Regions from separate parts of the Paenibacillus albicereus genome, predicted to be linked through region 1. Evidence: riboswitches for the same ligand, from Rfam matches in the RefSeq annotation. Region 1 holds a riboswitch; each other region holds the start of a gene.
The links. A riboswitch is a leader RNA that binds a small molecule or an ion and turns the genes downstream of it on or off. The one in region 1 is predicted to bind cyclic di-AMP.
Positions count from the first base shown of each region.

Region 2: linked by a shared signal. The riboswitch ahead of HGI30_RS01110 (C40 family peptidase) and the one ahead of HGI30_RS09230 (hypothetical protein) in region 1 are both predicted to bind cyclic di-AMP.
Region 3: linked by a shared signal. The riboswitch ahead of HGI30_RS17760 (TrkH family potassium uptake protein) and the one ahead of HGI30_RS09230 (hypothetical protein) in region 1 are both predicted to bind cyclic di-AMP.

Region 1 covers NZ_CP051428.1:2,126,910-2,129,164, forward strand. The annotation lists gene HGI30_RS09225 (universal stress protein) at 1-67, opposite strand, end outside; cyclic di-AMP (ydaO/yuaA leader) riboswitch at 396-591, shown strand; gene HGI30_RS09230 (hypothetical protein) at 753-1,199, shown strand; gene HGI30_RS23630 (potassium-transporting ATPase subunit F) at 1,300-1,380, shown strand; gene kdpA (potassium-transporting ATPase subunit KdpA) at 1,405-2,255, shown strand, end outside.
Region 2 covers NZ_CP051428.1:243,812-246,066, forward strand. The annotation lists gene HGI30_RS01105 (cryptochrome/photolyase family protein) at 1-614, opposite strand, end outside; gene HGI30_RS01110 (C40 family peptidase) at 745-1,248, opposite strand; cyclic di-AMP (ydaO/yuaA leader) riboswitch at 1,254-1,414, opposite strand; gene HGI30_RS01115 (hypothetical protein) at 1,646-1,873, opposite strand; gene HGI30_RS01120 (hypothetical protein) at 2,131-2,255, opposite strand, start outside.
Region 3 covers NZ_CP051428.1:3,958,513-3,960,767, reverse strand. The annotation lists gene HGI30_RS17765 (CPBP family intramembrane glutamic endopeptidase) at 1-724, opposite strand, end outside; cyclic di-AMP (ydaO/yuaA leader) riboswitch at 972-1,147, shown strand; gene HGI30_RS17760 (TrkH family potassium uptake protein) at 1,218-2,255, shown strand, end outside.

The DNA.
Region 1 (2,255 bases):
GCCGGATGAGCCGCTCCCCGTGCGGACCGAACGAGACGCACACCAGAATCGATTCTTTCGCGGACATGTCCATCACTCCTTGATCCAAGTTGCCGCCTATCCTAATCGACGGGCGGAGCGGATGTAAAAAATCGCGGGGAGCGAATCCGGTCCTAACAGCTCATGTAAGCGCGACCAAAAGGCCGTTTCGCAAGCAAGCGCCCGTCCCTTCTGGCCGGAGTCGATTTGGACGGGAAATCGAAAACGAGAGATATCAAGAGATTTGGAGAGAAAAACGGAGATATGATGCAGCCGAGAATCCTAGAAGCTGGTTTCGTACCGATTTTCTGGCGATGCTTCGGCTTTACTTTGCGAAAAGTCCGGGTGTAAGATTCGACTCAAGCAATCCAGACCAGCTTTTGACAACGCCGAGTTTCCGAAACGGGAAACGGGGGAACCAAACGGAGAGGCCAGAGCCGATGTGAGAGTCGGCACGGGCCGCTCCAGGGGTGAATCCCGGAGGAATGGAGCCATGGACTCCATCCTCCGAGTAGGGCGACTCTCACCGTCCGAATCCGACAGCTAACCTCGTAGGCGCAAGGACACGGCACGCTTGACGCGCCGCGCTCCGATCGGGAGAGAGGATGATGACGCTTGTGATCTGACCAAGACCACAGGGGCCGCTGCCTCTGTGGTCTTTTGCGCGCTTTTTTCCCATGGCGGACGACGGTCCGCCGCTGTCCGCCGCCCCTGACCCCCGAAGGAGAAGCACCATGGATCAAGACCCGCAAACTACCCTCGTCTCGCCGGCGACCCCGGCAGGCGAGCGGTTCCTGATACAGCTGCAGCATCTGCGGATGCCCTGCGCGGCCATCGTCAACAGCAGCCGCGAGCGCAAGCGGCTCGAGAGCCTCGGCATCCGTCAAATCATGCAAATCGATACGGCGGAAAAGGACCGCAATCCGATCCCGGACTGCCGGGTCGGGAACGTCTATCTGTTCGAGAGCAGCCTGGCGCTCTGCTGCCGCTACGTGCAGATCTGCCGCGACTGGACCGGTCGCCGCCTGTTCGTCGTCACGCAAGGAAGAAGCTCGCGAGGCGTGTATCAAGCGCTCGGAGCCGATCATGTCATTCATACAAACGGCCGGGACGTCTTCTACCTCATTCAGGAGGAGGCGGGCCGCGAGCTCGACACGATGAAAAAGGAGCCGTTCTCATGATGGATATCGCCATGCTCGCCCTGTTCGCCGGATTGACTGCCGCCATGCTGGCGCTTCTCGCCTGGTGCGGCAAAGAGATGCAGGAAGGAAGCGAAAAACGATGATCGCCTTGCTCTGGACGCTCGTCGCCGCCGTCTTCCTCTACCTCGTCTATGTGCTGCTTCACCCCGACCAATTCTGACCCAAGAAGGAGCCACCTACGATGATGGCAGGAATATCGATTGCAATCACGCTGCTGCTCGTGCTGCTGCTCGCCAAGCCGGCGGGCCTGTACCTGCACCGAGCGTACAGCCCGGAGCCTACCGCGCTGGACCGCGTCTTCGGTCCCGCCGAGCGGCTCCTCTACAGGATCGGGGGCATCAAGCCCGCCGTCCAAAGCTGGAAATCCTACGCCGCGGCTCTCGTCGTCAGCAACGGCGTCATGATCCTGCTCGTCTACCTCGTGTTCCGCACGCAGGGCCATCTGCCGCTGAACCCGAGCTCGATCGCGAACATGGAGCCTAGGCTCGCGTTCAACACGGCGATCAGCTTCATGACCAACACGAACCTGCAGCATTACAGCGGCGAGAGCGGCTTGTCCTATCTGTCGCAGATGATCGCCATCGTCTTCATGATGTTCGTCTCCCCGGCGACGGGGCTGTGCGCCGCGATGGCGTTCATGCGCGGCATCGCCGGCAAGCCGATGGGAAATTTCTTCGTCGATCTCGTCCGCTCGATCACGCGGGTGCTGCTGCCGATCGCCTTTGTCCTCGCCATCGTCTTCGTCGCGCTCGGCGTGCCCCAGACGCTGGAGCCGTCCGCCGCCGCGCAGACGCTGCAAGGCGAAGAGCAGACGATCGCGCGCGGACCGGTCGCCTCGCTGCTCGCCATCAAGGAGCTGGGCAACAACGGCGGCGGCCATATGGGCGTCAACTCGGCCCATCCGTTCGAGAATCCGAACGCGATCAGCAACCTGCTGCAGATGATGCTCATGCTGCTCGTGCCGACGGCGCTGCCGTTCGCCTACGGCAGGATGGTCGGCAATCCGAAGCAGGGACGGGTGCTGTTCGTGGCGAT
Region 2 (2,255 bases), 1.9 Mb from region 1:
TCGGGCCGCTCGTCCTCCGGCACGGCGGCGGAGAGCGCAGCGGCGAGCTCGGCGGGCAAGGGCCAGCGGAGAAGCGAGAGCGGGGCCGTCGGCAGCTCTCCCGCGCGTACGCCCGGGGGCGGAGCGAGCCGCGAGCGGACATAGCCGCTCCAAGCCCGGTAGAACGGGGTGAACACGCGGTACGGCTCTTTTCTTCCCGTATGCTCCTGGAACTCGTCCAGATCGGCGAGCGGCACATCCTCCAGCGCCGTCCAGCGAACGCCCCGGCCGCGGCAGACGGCGGCGAGCCGCTCGTCCCGCCGCAGCGCGTAAGGCGTATGGTCGGCGGTGACGACGACCTCCCGGATCGGCTCCCGCTCGAGCAGCTCGTCCACCACTCGGGCAGGGTCGCCATGCAATAGATGCAGCCGCGCTCCCTGGGCTTCGTAGTCCTGGCGCAGCATCCCGGCGGTCCGCAGGAAGTGCCGTCCCGGATGAGACGCGGCGCGGCCGTCTCCGAGCAGCGCCGGATCGAGGATCAGGACATGGATGCCCGGCATGCCGAGGCTGGCCGCGTAGTCGAACGCGCGCAGATCGCCCGCCCGGAGGTCCTTGCGGTGGATGAACAGATACATGGATGTGCCTCCTTGGACCGGACGCAGCCGGTCATGCTCTTCTCCGTAATACCCGGCCCGAAAGCAAACAAACCGCAGCAGGCGCTCCGGGGAGGCTTGCTGCGGCTTGCTCGGCCGTGCTCGAAAGGCTCTAGTCGACGTCCGGACCGCCGTCCGGCTGGTCGGCGGCTTCGTCCGCGAATTTCTCGAACGTCTTGTCGTCCATGATGCGGCGGGCCGACAGGTAGCGCTTGGCGTAGTAGGACTCGCTCAGCTCGCTGATCGTCACGCCCCGGCTGGAGGAGGAGTGGGCGAATTTTCCGTCCCCGACGTAGATGCCGACATGGGAGACGCCCTTGCCGCTCGTATTGAAGAAGACGAGATCGCCCGCCTTCAGGTCGTCCTTGGCGACCTTCTTGCCCATGGCCGATTGCGCCGCGGACGAGTGGGGGAGCGAGACTTTGAACTGCTTGAACACGTAGGACGTGAAGCCCGAGCAGTCGAAGCCTTTCGAGGTGGTGCCCGCCGCTTTGTACGGCGTGCCGATGACGCCGCTGATGACGCCATCCATTTTGGAGCCTGCCGATGCGCTTTGCGCGCCTGCGGTGAACAGCAGGGCAAGTCCGAGTACGATTGCTGCGGCTTTCTTCTTCAAAGCTGTGGTGCTCCTTCCAGAGCCTACGAGGTTAGCTGTGGGGTTCGGTTGAAGGTTCCCTATGATTTCTCCGGCCTTCCTGCCTTGCGGCGAGGAGGGCGAAATCAATTCACCCTATAGATGGTTCCCCCGTTTCCATGTTCATGGAACTCGGCATGTTTGAACTTCTTCTGGAAGTGGTATTCTTTTCTTTAAGCTATTTTCCTCCCTTTCCCGACATATTCTCATAATTCTCATGTTCAAAAAGAGGATTGACAGCGCTTGCTTCGGGAGCGCGAGTCGAACGGCGCCTCGCCCCGTCCGTATTCGCTCCATTCGAACCATCAAAAAAAAACGCCCCTCGCAAGGGGCGTTTCACATTCGGCGCGTCATCCGCGCCGGCGGGATCCGATCCGGATCAGGCGGTGTACAGCGAGTTTTCCATCAGGGTGAGCAGCTTCGTGCGCATGCCCATCAAGCTCGTCAGCTCGGCCTCGCCGAGGTCGAGCCCTTCCGGCCGCAGGCGGGCGTGCTCGCTTTGCAGCGACTCCAGCTCCTGAGCGTTGCGATAGGCGCCGGCGCGGTCCAGCAGGTCGCCGGTCGCTTGGTGCAGCTGCTCGTAGTAGGCGTAGATTTTTTCAGTCATCTTCATTCTTTCCTCTCTCTCTGGATTGAAACTCTCCTCTAGCATGTCCTGCATTCGTGGGCTTCTATGCTTCATTAAAGCTGCGGATGATGATCGTCAGATCAACGGCAGATGAAGGTTTGGTGTTTGCGGGCGCTGCCGGAGCGGAGATGCGCTGGGCTTCCGGCCTGGATGTTATATACACCGTATCGGAATCCGAAAAACAAGACGAAATTGTCAGAGAATTTACACGATTATAGCTTGACGATAAAAGATTGTCAACTAACCTGACGTCCGCCGGAATCAGGCTTGTCGGACCAGCAGCTGAATTGCGAGGAGAGGATCCAGACGTCGATCAGCGTACGGACGAAATGATAGCCTTGCTGAATGACAAGCGCGGCGA
Region 3 (2,255 bases), 1.8 Mb from region 1:
GGTTGCCGAGCAGCGACAGGCGTTCGCCGAGCCGGTCCTGCTCCTCCGTGTAGGCCGCGTAGGAGGCAGGAACCTCGTAGACGGGCTGGAATCGCGTCAGCCGGCCTTCGCCCTCGAGCCGCTCGCCCTCGGCCAGGACGGTCAGCCTCGCTTCTCCGACGGTGATCCCATCGGCCTCGTAGCGGACGGAGTCGCCTTCGCCGGCGAAGGCGCGGCGGAGCTGGCCGATCCCGAGCTCGTCGGCCTGCCGCTGCACAGTCCGGTCCAGGGCGCCGCCCTCCAGCGGGGAGCCGCTGCTGTCGCCGCCGGACGGCTCGAGCAGCTGCTTCCAGCCGACGAGCTTGCCGCTCGTCATGCCGATCTCGACGAGCAGCCGCCGGCCGTCCTCGAAGTTCTGCGTCACCTGCCATAGATCGACGGGCACCTTGAGGCCGGCGCTGCTGTCCATCGTCTTGCCCAGCTTCTCCTTGGCGACATAGCCGGCCATCAGCCGGTCGGCCTGATGCACGGCATGGGCGTTCTGCGGAAGCGACCCCAGCTGCATCTGGGCGAAGTCGGCTGCCGCCGCCAACGCCTGCTCGCGGCTGACCGGATGAGCCGGCTCCATCTCCTCGCCGAGCCCCGCTGCCGAAGGGATGACCTGCAGCAGCAGGAATAAAGCGGCTCCGATCGCGCCATACCATACGTACCTTCGAAAAGCTTGATCGAGACGGGATGAATTCATTGAAGTCCTCCTTGCTGATGGCGCTGCCTGGTTGGATCCATGGTTTAACCTTACCACAGCGGCTTTCCTTTTATCCATGCCGCCCGGGCGTGCGGACGAGCCAGCGGCCAAAAGAGCGAGCGCGATGGGGATAGCATCCGCCGCAAAGTCCGCCAGCCCCGAATAACGAAGCAAATCGGCCGCCATCGCCCGCCGATGCGTTTGGTAACCTGTCCTTTATCCTATATAATCAAATCCGATCCTATAGAACTTTAAACTGCCGAATTCCGGACGATGCGCCGGAAGCGGGGGAACCAGCGCGGACGGCCGCTCGAGCAGCTGCCGTCCGCAGGGGTGAATGCCGCCGGGGACATGCCCCGGCGGTTAGGGCGGCCGTCACGCCCGAATCCGTCAGCTAACCTCGCAGGCTTCATGACAGGACTCACACAGGCGCTGGGCACCGGGTGTTTCCGGTGCCTTTTTGTCGTGTTCAAAAAAAGGAGACTTCCCGCCTATGACCGCATGGAGGCTGCAGCTCAAGCAGCTGCTCATCCCATCCCCGCCGCGGATTCTGATCGCCGGCTTCGGGCTCATCATCCTGCTCGGCTCGCTGCTGCTCATGCAGCCGTTCGCCACTGCGGACGGCCAGGGGACGCGCTGGATCGACGCCCTCTTCACCGCGACATCCGCCACATGCGTCACCGGCCTCGTCGTCGTCGACACCGGGACGCACTACTCGATCGCGGGACAGCTGATTATCCTGCTGATGATCCAGGTCGGAGGTCTCGGCTTCATGACGATGGCGACGCTGTTCGCGCTCGTGCTGCGCAAGCGGATCTCGCTCAAGGACCGGCTGCTGCTGCAGGAAGCGATGAACCAGGGCTCGATGGAGGGCATCGTGCGGCTGATCCGCCGCGTCCTGCTCTACTCGCTCGTCATCGAAGGCTGCGGAGCGCTGCTGTACGCGATCCGCTTCCTGTACGACATGCCGATCGGCCAGGCGGTCTACTACGGCATCTTCCATGCGATCTCGATGTTCAACAACGCCGGCTTCGACATCATGGGCGAGTACCGCAGCATGACCGCTTACGTCGCGGATCCGCTCGTCAATCTCGTCACCGTCTCGCTTGTCATCCTGGGCGGGCTCGGCTTCATCGTCCTGTCCGATCTGGTCGACTTCCGCAGGCAGCGCCGGCTGACGCTCCACTCCAAAGTCGTGCTGCTGGCGACCGGCGGGCTCGTATCGCTGGGCACGGTCGTCATCTTCCTGTTCGAGTACGGCAACCCCGGCACGATGGGGCCGCTCGACCTGGGCGGCAAGCTGCTCGCCTCGCTGTTCCAGTCGGTCGCGACGCGCACCGCCGGCCCGAACTCGGTGGATATCGGAGCGCTTACCCAGGCGAGCCTGTTCTTCATGATTATCCTCATGTTCATCGGAGCGTCGCCGGGCTCGACCGGGGGCGGCATCAAGACGACGACGTTCATGACGCTCGCTGCGGCGATGTGGGCGATGCTGCGCGGCAAGGAGGACATCGTGCTGTTCCGCTACCGC